Regions from separate parts of the Pantoea sp. X-Soil-YNGN-785 genome, predicted to be linked through region 3. Evidence: predicted binding sites of a transcription regulator. Region 3 holds the regulator's gene; each other region holds the start of a gene.
The links. Region 3 encodes LexA, which represses DNA repair genes until DNA is damaged. Its sites were predicted from a motif close to TNCTGTATGTACATACAGNA; they were not measured.

Region 1: the regulator LexA is predicted to act here: its motif matches at 1,494-1,513, upstream of dinG (ATP-dependent DNA helicase DinG).
Region 2: the regulator LexA is predicted to act here: its motif matches at 2,206-2,225, upstream of AC6I8E_RS20115 (YebG family protein).
Region 4: the regulator LexA is predicted to act here: its motif matches at 1,335-1,354, upstream of umuD (translesion error-prone DNA polymerase V autoproteolytic subunit).

What each region holds. Positions count from the first base shown of each region.
Region 1 is NZ_AP035942.1:1,263,953-1,267,369, reverse strand. Features, by position in the region: gene dinG (ATP-dependent DNA helicase DinG) at 1-1,466, opposite strand, end outside; gene AC6I8E_RS05835 (GNAT family N-acetyltransferase) at 1,590-2,108, opposite strand; gene AC6I8E_RS05830 (XRE family transcriptional regulator) at 2,105-2,668, opposite strand; gene AC6I8E_RS05825 (MerR family transcriptional regulator) at 2,818-3,417, shown strand, end outside.
Region 2 is NZ_AP035943.1:305,819-309,235, reverse strand. Features, by position in the region: gene AC6I8E_RS20120 (carbohydrate porin) at 1-1,129, opposite strand, end outside; gene AC6I8E_RS20115 (YebG family protein) at 1,849-2,190, opposite strand; gene AC6I8E_RS20110 (SIR2 family protein) at 2,347-3,141, opposite strand; gene AC6I8E_RS20105 (non-canonical purine NTP pyrophosphatase) at 3,138-3,417, opposite strand, start outside.
Region 3 is NZ_AP035942.1:294,130-297,546, forward strand. Features, by position in the region: gene plsB (glycerol-3-phosphate 1-O-acyltransferase PlsB) at 1-916, opposite strand, end outside; gene AC6I8E_RS01280 (diacylglycerol kinase) at 1,045-1,413, shown strand; gene lexA (transcriptional repressor LexA) at 1,519-2,133, shown strand; gene dinF (MATE family efflux transporter DinF) at 2,233-3,417, shown strand, end outside.
Region 4 is NZ_AP035942.1:1,856,811-1,860,227, reverse strand. Features, by position in the region: gene umuC (translesion error-prone DNA polymerase V subunit UmuC) at 1-891, opposite strand, end outside; gene umuD (translesion error-prone DNA polymerase V autoproteolytic subunit) at 894-1,313, opposite strand; gene AC6I8E_RS08620 (hypothetical protein) at 1,651-1,902, shown strand; gene AC6I8E_RS08615 (hypothetical protein) at 1,988-2,212, opposite strand; gene AC6I8E_RS08610 (biofilm development regulator YmgB/AriR family protein) at 2,765-3,022, shown strand; gene AC6I8E_RS08605 (manganese catalase family protein) at 3,313-3,417, shown strand, end outside.

The sequences.
Region 1 (3,417 bases), 970 kb from region 3:
AGCGCCACAAAGCGGTCGCCCGCTTTTTCGCTAAGCCCCGACATCTCCTGCAGGCGATTGAAGCTGTTGAGCGATCGCAGCGTGGCGGAGGTGACTACGACATGCGGAATTTTGCGCCACAGCATCTTCTCCAGCTGGTCGCTGACGCGGATGCCGGCGCAGTGAAACAGCAGATGCGCCTGGCCTTCGCGCAGCTCGCGGGTAATCCACTTCGATACCGGCGCGCCAGAGGCTTTTTCCATCGCCGCCAGCCGCCAGAGCTTGCTTACCGATTCGAACCAGCCAAACTGCCGGTTGAGCTGCAGCAGGTTGCGATGCAGCCGCACCATATCGACCTTGCCGGTCTGCTCGCTGAGCGCATTAATCAGGCCTTCGCTCAGTCCCCGCAGGGCATCGCTGAGTTTAAACAGCCGGGCGCAGAGATCCAGCAGCTCCTGCGGCAGCGCGCCCAGCACAAAGCGAAATTCGCCCGGCTGGTTATTGGGCGGCAGCAACGGATTCAGCGCCTGCGCGGTAATAGTCAGCAGTTCGCGCAGCTCATCGCAGTGCGCCTTCAGCCGTTCCGGATTCGCCAGCGGCGGCGGCGATTTTGGCCGCGTCTGCGTCATAATGCTCTCGACCAGCTTGATAAACAGGTCGAGCTGCAGGCTGCTCCAGCCCGGCGTGATGTCGGCGCTAATCTCCAGCGCATCGCGGGCCACTTCCGGCAGATGATGTCCTTCATCCAGTACCAGCATCAGGTTTTTAGCGGGTGGCAGCACCGACTCATTCTCCATCGCCGCCATCACCAGCGCATGGTTCGCCACCACCACATCCACCTGCTCGATTTCGCGCCGCGCCACAAAGAACGGACATTCACGATACCAGTGGCAGTGCGAACCCAGACAACTCGCTTTATCAGTAGAGAGTCGCTGCCACAGGCTGTCGCTGACGTTCTCCTCGCTGTGATCGCGCAGACCATCCCACTGGTAGCGATCCAGCGATTTCTGTAAGCGGCCACACTGCGTCTGTTCTTCTTTGGTGCTGCTGACGGCGTCATCGTCCAGATAAAGCAGCAGATCGCCCTGCTGATCGTCATCGGCCGCCATCGCCGCCAGATTGCGCGGACAGACATAGCGCCCGCGACCAAAGGCGGCGGTAAAAGTGAGATCGGGGATGATTTTCTTCAGCAGCGGCAGATCTTTGGTGAAGATTTGATCCTGCAGCGCCACGTTGGCGGTGCTGATCACCAGCTGCTTTTCCTGAGCGCGGCTGGCTGCGATGCCCGGAATCAGATAAGAGAGGGTTTTTCCCACGCCGGTCGGCGCTTCGACCGCCAGATGACGCGCGTCGTCACCCGCCAGGCATTTCGCTACTTCGGCGATCATCTGGCGCTGCGGCGCACGCGGAATAAAATCAGGCACCTGCTGCTGAAGCGCTTTATACCACTGCGCTATCTGGCTTTTTACTGCGGCTGTCAGGGCCATGATTTGCGTTACCACACCGAAAAAATGGCCTGTATTTTTACACAGTATCCTGGCGACGTCAGCTTTCGCGCCGAATTTTTCGTGCCGTGTCGTAAATTTCAGCGATTGTCCGACGGCGGTGTTTTACGCCAGAACTTTGTACAAATAGGTGGTGGCATCCAGCACGCCTGCGATGGATTCGGCATAACAGGGAATCGACCCCGCTACCTGCCAGCCCAGCGAGCGATAGAGGTCGCTCGCGACATCGCCGCTGCGTGTATCCAGCACCAGCAGGGTTTTGCCCTGCGCGCGTGCTCGCCGCTCCGCACGCTGCATCAGTTCACGGGCGATACCCTGACGGCGCGCCTGCGGATGCACCAGCAGTTTACTGATCTCTGCGCGGTGGCGGCCATTAGGCATGCCGCTACGGCTGAGGATGACCGTGGCCACGATGCGACCGTGCTGACGCGCGACGATAAGTTCGCTGTCGCCACTGGTGATGCTGGCGATCCGCTGCTGCCAGAATCGCACCATCACCTCACTATCTTCGGGATCAATAAAGCCGACGCTGGCACCGTCTGCCACGCAGCCCTGCAAAACGTCGGTCAGTTCGCCCAGCAGCTGTTGTGCCTGGGTCGCGCTGAGCGTTGCGTAATCCGTCATGGTTTCGCCACCACCAGTAAGTAACGCGCGCCGTCAGTCAGGTGCGCCTCAAAAGCCGATTTTCCGATCAGATGAAACCGCAGGCAGTCGCCGGGCTGTAGCGTCCACGCCTGAGACCCCATCGTGACGGTGAGACCACCCTCGCGCAGCCAGATATGCTGCTCCAGCCCCTGAATGGGTGGCGCATCATAATCGATACGCGCACCAGGCCGTAACTTGCCCTCTACGAGTTCGCATCTAAAATGAACGGCAGGTGGTGAAATATTCCGGCGGACAAAGCCGCTGGCGTCATCCTGCCACACCGGCTGTTGCTCATTTCTGACCAGCAGCCTGGACTCTTCTTCCACTTCACTGAGCAGGCGCGACATCGTTAAGCCGTAGGCGACACACAGACGATTAAGCAATGCAGCCGTGGGACTGGTCTCGCTTCGCTCAATGCGCGATAATGTCGCGCGGCTGATGCCGGTAGCGACAGACAATTCATCAAGAGACCAGCCGCGTTGCAGGCGTAATTCCGCCAGCCGCACCGCCAGTCGTTGCTCCGTATTCAGCTCCGTCATGGTTTTTTCTCATTTTTGGGAATAATTCTCTTTATTGAGATATAGCTTGGAAAAGCCGTATCAGTCAAGTTGTACATTGAGAAATGTATTGTACAACTTAGTTTGCTTCGTTATGGTAATCGCACTCAGACCAATCGAAAGAGGAATTTATGACCTTATACAGTATCGGTGACGTCGCCGAGCGCTGTGGCATAAACCCAGTCACCCTGCGCGCCTGGCAGCGTCGTTATGGCTTACTGAAGCCGCAACGTACCGAAGGCGGACATCGTCAGTTTGACGAAGAGGATGTGCAGCGCATCGAAGAGATTATGCGCTGGATTGAAAGTGGCGTGCCGGTCGGTAAAGTGAAGGCACTGCTGGAAGGTGGCGATGTTGATGCACACGATGGCTGGACTACCCTACAGGATGAGCTGATTAGCGTACTGCGCCACGTCAGACCTGCTAAACTTCGTAATAAAATTGCCGCGATTGGTCGCGAACATCCTATTGATGCGCTGATTGATCACGTTTTCATGCCGGTGCGCCAGAAGCTGAGTCTGGATCAGAACACGGCCCGCACCATGTGCAGTCTGCTTGATGGTCTGCTGATCGACTATGTTGCATTCTGCCTGACCGCCAGTCGCAAAAAATCGGGTAAAGATGCGCTGATTATTGGCTGGGGCATCGACGATCGGACACGTATCTGGCTGGAAGGCTGGCGTCTGTCGCAGCATGGCTGGCGGATTGATGTACTGGCAGAACCGCTGGAT
Region 2 (3,417 bases), on a different replicon from region 3:
TATTCATATAGCGCTGATTTCGCGCGTACTGACTGCTCATGTCCGTCCAGGTCAGGCCAAAACCAATCCAGTCTTCCGGACGGGCGTCAAACAGTCCCCGATAGCGGAGTGAAGCGGCATAGACCGAATGCATGTAGTTAGTTCGCTGATCGGCCAGGCTCATACTGAATGAAGTACTTAACCCGCGACTGGCGTCATCCTGATGTCGCGTCAGTTGCTGATTAAGTCCGGCGTAAAGAAACCATGTCCGGTTATGAGAAGCATAACCGCCGGGATCACTGGCTCCTGCGCCCCCGGACCGGCCGCGATAGAGGTCAGTTTGTGGGGCATTGGTAAAAACCACCCCCAGGTTGTAGGCACCCGGCAGGTCGCTAATGATCGGGCGGGCTTCGATTTCTACCGGCAGCAGGACACCTTTGCTGCGCCTGGTTGAGCCACTCCAGGCGTGATGACGGCTGGCAGCATCCGGGTTCTGCTCCATTACTCCCCCTTTTAACGTCACAACAGGTGTAAACCGGTATTCGAGCGTGGTTCCCCACGTGTGCACGTTCCAGTTGTTCCAGGTCAGTGAGTTAGCAGATTTTCCACCGCACTGAGAAAGCATCTGGAAATCACAGGGTATGATCTGATCGAAGGTCTGAACCTTGTTCATCATTCCGATACGCCATGTCATCCTGCGGTCATCGAAACTTCGGGCAAAAGTCAGCCAGCCCAGGCGGGTGATCGATTGCCCGCCCCAGCTCTCCTGCGTAAGATCGTTAACATTCATCCGCGGATCCTGCACGCGTCGGGTGGTCAGATCGTCGTTGTGATTACGATTAACGATATTCGCTTCGATACGTGCATCGGGAATATTTGTCCAGCGCGACAAATCCTGATTAAAGGTCAAAGCAAACTGATCGATATAAGCAACGTGTGAGGCATGATTGTAGCCACCGCCGCCATTCCAGCCAATTTCATTCAGATAACCCAGGTTATAAGCAAATCCATTATCGTTAAGCGATTTACGAAGGCCATACATATCACCCAAAACAAGATCCGGTGGAGATTCAAACCCTAATACCGTTCCGCTCCATTCCTGCGCCGTCGACAAGGGTGAAAAGGTCAATAATGAGAGTGCGCACAGCATGCTTTTATATTTCATCTTAGCAACCTGTTTTGATTTTAATGATGTACGGTTCGCAGGAGAGTCCTTAACCTCCTGTCATCTACCTCATGTTTCCCCGGCCTGAAGACGCTGGGTCGTTATCGCGCAGGTTATTGATGACTTTCGCCATGCCAGAGTAAATTTAAGGCAAAAAAAAACCTAAGCACCCCACAGTGGTAAAGACTGCGGAACGCTTAGGTTTTGCCTGTTATCCAGTAACAACCCTTCGCTGAAAACGGCTCTACCCTAACACTGCTTTTTTAAATTGAATAGCACTGCCGGATTATTTCACAAAAAATGTGAGCCAATTAACAATTGATATCTCTCATTTCATATGGCTGGTGTAAATTAACAATCCAAATGAAGTAAGAAACCCATCAGGGAATGTTATATTAGTTTTCTTGCTAATTCATTTAATTAAGATTGATGGTATTTATCAGTAGAATTAAAATAGTCACCCGGCTTAAAAAGCTTAAAAATGAATGATCCAAAATCCAGATTATTGAATCCTGATTGATGCTATAGCGCTGAGTTTAAAAAAAATAGCTGGCTGGTTTGCATAATTTACAGGGAAATTGCAGGCAGGCATTCAGCGCAAGGGAACGACAGGAGGATTTGTTTTGAATGACCTGACAAAAGATCAGATGACCCGTCAATCAGAAACAGCAACGCCGGAAGGTTCGCTTCCGGCGTTGTGGCAATCAGGCAGCTTTAACGGCGCGTACTTTCTTCGCCGCTGGCTCTTCCGCCTGATCATCCGCACCCTCTTCTGCCACGGCCTCAGGCTTCGTCGCGCCTGCGGCCACGTCCGGCAGTTTGCTGGTGCGCAGAATATGCTGAACCGCATCTTTCTGCTCGGCAATCAGCAGGCCCAGCGTTTCTGCCTGAGATTCGTCCAGTGCAGGTTGATGCTGTAACAGCCAGTCAGTGAAGGCTTCGGCCATATCGAGCATTTTGTCGTAGGCATCGGCCTCTTTCTTATTGGCAAACGTCATCTTCTCTTCACCCTTTCTGACTACAACAAATTTTGTTTCAACAGCCATCTTTTCGCCCTCAGGTACTGTGTATGCATACAGTATATCATGCCGGTCATGCTTTGCCAGCAGAGAATAGAGTTTATCGGTTATGCACGAGCTAACCTTAACCGGACGCAGGTTTTTTTCTTTTTCCTGTCGCTTTTCTGCCGGACGTTACGCTGACTACACCAGCAACTCTTCAAGGAACATCGCCAGAGCCTTGCGCGGATCGTCCTCTTCGGAGACGATCACCTCGATCCCCCACTGCCCCAGCACCTCTTTGGCTACCGGGTTATTACGGTTAGTGAACAGATACGATTTTGGCCGGGCCGTCGCCAGCCCGGTGCGGCCCCACATCTTGGTCAGACGGTAAAACAGCAGGCGAATGTTGAAATCACTGATGCTGTAGCCGACAAACAGCACGGAGTTGCCCATTACGTCATGAGTCAGTTTGATGTCGAGCGGTGAGTCAAAATAGAGGCGTTCAAAATAGCTGCTCTCATCGAGCACGATAGAGGTGTCATCATCGAAGTCACCGTGCAGCTTGATGATGTGACGCTTATCCTCGGTCAGGGAGACCAGGTCAGCGGCGTTTGCCACTTTGTAATAGGGAACGCCGTGCGCCTCGTGCGCCGCTTCCAGCCAGCGATCATAATTGGTGGTGTAGATGCGCGAGAAGTTACCCTGGGTAATCATGGTATGAATTTCAGAAGACCGGACATCGATATCCGGCCGGTGCCACTCGCGATCCATCCAGCTGCGCAGCGGGCCAAGCGAGCCTTTCTTTTGCTTGTAATACTCCGCCAGCGACAGGTGCGTACCGTAGGTATTGAAGATTTTGGGATCGTAACCCAGCTCGTTAGCCAGGTGAGCAATCAGTTCATGCCACTCGGGGAGGCCAAAATTACGCGAAATACCGGCACCGGCAAACAGAATCAGCTTGCCGGAATCATAGGCGCGTTTGAGTTCAGGTTTCATGCCGCTCCCCGCGAGGTTTTTAAAAAGGTGGCGAAGCGATCCAGCGCGATGCGCCGCATCGAGATCTCATTCTTGAGTTCGCCCATTTCTGCAAAAGTCTGCTCATAGCCTTCGGGGATAAACACGCAGTCCCACTGGAAGCCGCGCGTCCCGGCGGGTTTCGCGGCGATGGTGCCGCGCAGTTCACCCGAGAACTGATACATTTTGCGGCCGTCGCAGTAGCCGAGCACCGTTTTGGCCGTCACGGCCTGGCTGTCCAGTCCCTGCACCAGCGCG
Region 3 (3,417 bases):
ACGGCACATAGACAATCTCGTGGCCATCCTGCGCCAGCTGGCGCACTTTTTCGCCGCCATTAACGTTGATGCCCTGATAGAGACGACTCCATAGCCAGCCCATCACGCGGTCAGTAACGCGAATCGCTTCATAAGAGAAGTTGGCGGCAATTTCTTCCATCATCTCGACAGCATTCTGCTGCGCTTTCTCATGGGAGATTTTTTTGCTGCGTGCTTCATCTTCGACGGCTTTTTCAATCGCTTTGGATTGCAGCAGACGGTTAAAGAGATCCTGACGCGCCGGTAACCGCGGGCCAATCGCCGCCAGCCGCTGACGGGCAAAATGGATGCGCGCTACGCGAGCCAGCTTCTGGGCAATCGACTTATCCGTACCGTGTTCCGTGGCCATGCGGCGCAGCGAAACGGTCGGCGAGAAGCGAACAAAACTGTCGCGTCCGTGCCAGATCACCGCAAAGAATTTCTGTACGCCGTTCAGCACCCGCAGGTGTGGCGTGGCTTCGCCCTGGACTTCACGTCCGGGTGCGCGGCCAAACATCACCGTCACCGGCAGCATCTGGATATCCAGCGTAGGATTATTGCGATGCAGATCGAGGTAATCGTGAAAGATTTTCACCGATTCCACGCTGGGCACAAAATAGGGGAAGACGCGCGGGCCATCGTGGATAAATACGTGGCGCGGCAGCAGTGAACCATCAATCTCCAGCGGAGAGAGTGGGTCAGGCAGATGATGCCGCAGACACTGCGCGCGTAAAGTCAGTAAGTCGGCCTTCGAATCGTAAGGCAAAACATACATAATAGGTCGGGTCGGATCCAGACCATGTTCAGACACGGGATCGGCCGGAATGGCCTTACTTTTTACCAAAAACGACAGTGGTAAATTAAGCAATTTGTAATAGAGTTTACGCCAACCTGACATAGACAACATGAAGCCTCTTGTTAGCAAAGCGCCGCAAGCATACCAGAAAGTGCAGCGAAGATCTGTGGTGGTGCCAATTGCACGCAGCCCAGACATTGACGTCAATCCGATAAAAGGGTTCCCACATCATGGCAAATAATGCCACCGGACTTATCAGAATAGTTAAAGCCGCAGGTTACTCCTGGCAGGGACTGCGTGCCGCCTGGCAACATGAAGCGGCGTTTCGTCAGGAGGCCCTGGCTGCGCTGGTCGCCATTATTATCGCCTGCTGGCTGGATGTCGATGTGGTCTCACGCATCCTGATGATTGGGTCGGTGGTGCTGGTGGTCATTGTTGAAATCCTCAATAGCGCCATTGAAGCGGTCGTTGACCGCATCGGTCAGGAGCATCATCCGCTGGCGGGCCGGGCCAAAGATATGGGCTCTGCGGCGGTACTGATCAGCATCTTACTGGCACTGTTTGTCTGGATAGCGCTGCTCTGGACACATTTGCGATAAGCGTTCCATATCGCGCCGGAAGCCGCGTTTTGCCTGACAATCGGTTTCCATTTCGCCAATACCTGTATATACTCACAGCGACTGTATAAACAACCAGGGGGCGGGATGAAAGCATTAACCAGCAGGCAGCAGCAGGTCTATGACCTGATTCGCGACCATATTTCTTCAACAGGCATGCCGCCTACGCGCGCAGAGATTGCTGCACAACTGGGCTTCCGCTCACCGAATGCGGCAGAAGAGCACCTGAAAGCGCTGGCGCGTAAAGGCGTTATCGAGATCGTTTCCGGTGCATCGCGCGGCATTCGTCTGCTAATGGAAGAAGAAGCCTCAGAAGGCATACCGTTGATTGGCCGGGTTGCTGCCGGTGAGCCGATCATGGCGCAGGAACATATCGAAACCCACTACAAGGTCGATCCGGGCCTGTTTAAGCCGTCTGCCGACTTCCTGCTGCGCGTCAGCGGAATGTCGATGAAAGATATCGGGATTATGGATGGCGACCTGCTCGCGGTACATAAAACCCAGGATGTACGCAACGGCCAGGTTGTCGTTGCCCGCATTGATGATGAAGTCACCGTTAAGCGCTGGAAAAAGCAGGGTGCTATCGTGCATCTGCTGCCTGAAAACAGTGATTTTGACCCGATTGTTGTCGATACCCGTGCACAGTCCCTGACCATTGAAGGTCTGGCGGTTGGTGTGGTTCGCAACGGCGAGTGGCTCTGATTTGAGGCCTGCGTGCATTCGCCTTTTCTGATGCTATTCTGTCTGCCCTAATTTTGTCGCTGCCTGTTTTGCGCAGCGACACCGAGCACGGAACGGCGAATGCGCTTTATCACGGCAACCGATAAAAATCTCTGGCGGCTTGCGCTGCCAATGATCCTTTCAAATATCACCGTTCCCTTACTGGGGGTGGTCGATACGGCAGTAATTGGTCATCTCGACAGCCCTGTCTATCTTGGCGGGGTTGCGGTCGGGACCACGGTGACCAGCTTCCTCTTTATGCTGCTGCTTTTCCTTCGAATGAGTACGACTGGCCTTACGGCGCAGGCGTTTGGTGCGGGCGATAAAACTGCGCTGGCACGCGCGCTAACGCAGCCGCTGATTATTGCGCTGCTGGCAGGTGTACTGTTCATCGCTTTACGTTATCCGATTATTCAGCTGGCGACCCATCTGGTTGGCGGCAATCCCGCGGTACTGGAACAGGCGGCGCTGTTTATTCAGATTCGCTGGCTCAGCGCGCCTGCTACGCTGGCAAATCTGGTCATTCTGGGCTGGCTGCTGGGCGTGCAGTATGCGCGCGCGCCGGTGATCCTGCTGGTGGTGGGCAATGTGGTTAATATCGTGCTCGATCTCTGGCTGGTGATGGGTCTGCACTGGGGTGTCGCGGGTGCAGCAACCGCCACGGCGCTGGCGGAGTACATTACGCTGGGTGTCGGCAGCATCATGGTCTGGCGGGTCCTGAAGCTGCGCGGCATTTCGCTAAGCCTGTTGAAGCAGAGCTGGCGCGGTGACAGCGGCCGACTGCTGCGGCTGAACCGGGATATCATGCTGCGCTCACTAATGCTGCAACTCTGTTTCGCCTCGCTGACCGTGCTGGGCGCGCGGCTTGGCCCGGATGTGGTGGCAGTTAACGCGGTATTGCTGATGTTCATTACGTTCACGGCCTATGCGCTGGATGGCTTCGCCTACGCGGTTGAAGCGTTTGCCGGCGAGGCGCATGGTGCAAAAGATGGCAGCAAACTGTGGCATGTCTGGCACTCTGCCTGTCGGCAGGCGGTGGTGGTGGCGCTTTTCTTCTCGCTGATCTATGCCATTGCTGGCTCGCAGATTGTTACCCTGTTGACCTCCCTTCCTTCGCTGCAACAAAGTGCTGACCGCTATCTGGTCTGGCAGATCGTTATGCCGCTGATCGGCGTCTGGTGTTATCTGCTGGATGGGATGTTCATCGGCGCGACGCGCGGACGTGAGATGCGTAACAGCATGGTGGTAGCAGCAGCAGGCTACTTT
Region 4 (3,417 bases), 1.6 Mb from region 3:
TGCGTGCGGGCTGGTGCGCAAAAATACCCCTATCTGACGGCAATACTGGTTCTCACGACGCAGTTTCTCTGCCGCGCGCTCCGCATAGGCACAGACGGCTTCGCGCATCTGGTCATAATCGGAGATGCGGCTGCCAAACGAACGCGAACACATGATTTGCTGCTTATCCGGTGTCACTGACTCCAGTTCTAGGCAGGATTCGCCACGCAGTTCTCTGACGGTACGCTCCATCACCACGCTGAACTGTTTGCGAATGGATTCGGTGCTTTGATCGGCCAGATCTTTCGCCGTCATAACGCCCATGGCGTTGAGTCGTTTGCCGATCCGGTGCCCCACGCCCCAGACGTCAGCCACATCGATCAGTGCCAGCAGCTTTTTCTGTCGTTCGGGGTCCGACAGATCGACAATACCGCCGGTTTTGCTCCACTTTTTGGCCGCAAAATTCGCCAGTTTGGCCAGCGTTTTGGTCTGTGCAATGCCGACGCCGACGGTCAGATGGGTCTCTTTGCGGATCCGTTCTTTGACCTGACGGCCAAAGGTCTCCAGCGCCATGCAGTTCTGCACGCCGGTGAGATCCATAAACGCCTCATCGATCGAGTAGATTTCTACCGAGGGGGCCATCTCTTCGAGGATGGTCATCACCCGATGGCTCATGTCGGCATAGAGCGCGTAATTTGAGCTGAAGACCTGTACCACATGACGCGTCAGCTCTTCGCGCATTTTAAAATAGGGCGCGCCCATTTTAATGCCGGCTTTCTTTGCCTCGGCGCTGCGCGCAATCACACAGCCGTCATTGTTCGACAGCACCACCACCGGTTTGCCTTTCAGATCGGGCCGGAAAACGGTTTCACACGACGCATAAAAGCAGTTCACATCGACCAGCGCGAACATGGTCAGTGCGTCGATTTAATAACAAAGGTCACAACACCAAACACCTCCAGCGCATCTTCGGTCTGGATAGCGATCGGTTTAAATTTGGTATTCATCGGCATCAGTTGCAGGCAGGGATGAAGCTGAAGACGTTTAACGGTAAATTCACCGTCGACGGCGGCCACCACGATATCGCCATGTGAGGCGGTGAGCGAGCTGTCGACCACCAGCATGTCACCATCGTTAATGCCCGCCTCAATCATCGACTCGCCGCTGACGCGGACAAAATAGGTGGCGCTGGGATGCTGCACCATCAGCGCATTGAGATCGATACGTTGTTCGACATAATCCTGCGCCGGGGAGGGAAATCCACACGGCACACGTTCGATATAAAGCGGTAAAGGCATAACGGCGCGAATGTCCGCAGGTTTAATGAATTCCACAATTTCACTCCTTTCTCAGATTACTGTATATAAATACAGTAATAGCTAATCCCCCATTTAATCAAGTGACACGGAACATTTTTAGGCAAAGGAGTTGATGGTAATGCACTTTTTTAACCCTCTTTTTTCTCACTGCTGTGAGAGTAAGCAGAAACGGGTTACTTTTGCCGCAGTACGGGAATATCAGCGTTTTTTTCTTTCAGTAACTAATCTTATAAATTCACCCGCTGATTATTTTTACTTAAGGAAAATCTGACAACGTCTCTGTGGCATTCGCTGAGGTTTGAATATTCAGAGCAGGCTGGTTATTCTGCCTTTTTTAAGGCCTGGAGGGGTTATGGCAGACGACGATCGAGTTAAACATCTGGAAGAGGCAGTTGCGCAGTTAACGGTTGAGACCACGGTATTAAAAGCGATACTCGGTCAGCAAATTGCGCTGAATAATCTCAACTACAAAGGGAAGTTTGACGATGTGCTGGCCGCCCTGGCAAAAGAATATGCCGAACGCGGTCTGGAGGAAGGCAACAATCAGGCAATCCATGACGCTCTGCGCCAGTATATTAAATATGAGCCACCCGCAATGGAATAGGACTTTCCGGCAGCGTCCGCTCACCGGACGTTACCGGCTCCTGAACACTGCCATCCCCTGACCTGCCCCGTCCCCGGGTTAGTATTTACGCCTGGCTATCACTCTCCAGCGCATCCTGAATCGCATCGGCCAGATTACCAATTTCATTCGCCACGGCCTGCAGGTCCCAAGAGGCTTTTGAGCCGGTTGCTGACGTTGAAGCGCTGACGGACTCCTTTGCCACTGACAGCGCCGCTGCTACAGCCACTGAACGTTTATGTTGTTCCTGAGTCACGCCCGCAGGCGGAATCGCAAAATAGTCGTGAACCATGATCATTTCCTTGTGATGAATAAGGGCTCAACCTTAGCCTTCTGCATCAGGTGTGGGAAGTGAATTATGTGGCATGACCTGTCAGGCGGACAGGATTGCAGCAGTCGTGTTGCGTTGTCCGTTTTTCCTGCGCAAAAAACCTGTACGGCCTGTACAGGTTTTTTGCTGAAATATCTGGCTGAACGGCTATTGTATCGTTTTCGCACGGCTGAAAAAAAAGAGGCGTTACGCACCAGCGGACACTATCATCCTGCGAAAAAAATCTTTTAACAGCCTGAATTAACTCAGATAAAGCCTGAAAGCCCGATACGCTTCCGTTGTCTGCCTGCCCCTCAACACCTCTGACCAGTGATCTTTTGTCAAATTTTATTGTACAACTTTGCCATTCTTGTATAACTTTGTCTCGTGATGTTAAATCACTTGTAACGAGTGTGCTTTGCACCGCATCTGAAGGTGTTGTGGATTTCCACCTTCAGATGCAATTTTTTTTGCGTCAGCCGGTTACCGGCTCTGAATCGACGCATTCCTCCCCAATTTCTTATGAGGCCTGACATGCAAACAACGATGAATACAGAGTCTCAGATTTCTGATTACTTCATGAACTCTGGTACAGCGCTGACGACTGAAAAACAGGTTATCGCCGCGGTCCATGCTGAACTCGCACGAGCCAAAGCCCATGTCTCCGATAAAGACATCGTGCTGGGCCTGATTCACCACCTGGAGAGCGAGCGCGACGTGGTTAAGCAGGATATTTACCGTCAGGCTCTTGAACATGTTCTGCAGCGTGCAACGGCTACCAGCGAAAGCTAAAAACCTGTGTCTGTTATGACGGAACGTGAATTAGCACGGATGCTTTTCCACTACGGAATTGGCCCCTTTTAAAGGGGCTTTTTTTATTGCTGCTGCACTGCATCACCCGCTTCTTTTTTACCTCCCGCATAGCCTGCCCTGAAGGACCACATATAGCGCTACTATTTACCGTTTTTGCCGCTTATTTCACCTTAAATTGCGATTAATTTCTCTCGGTTCGCTTTATTTATCCAATATCTGTGTCCAGGCTTTTTCTGCATCCACTGCAAACACAGACGAGGAAAATAATCATGTTTCATCATTCATCAAAACTTCAATTCCCGGTTCGTGTAGAGAAGCCCGATCCAGAGTTTGCCATGCTGTTACAGCAGGCTATCGGCGGCGTCGAGGGTGAG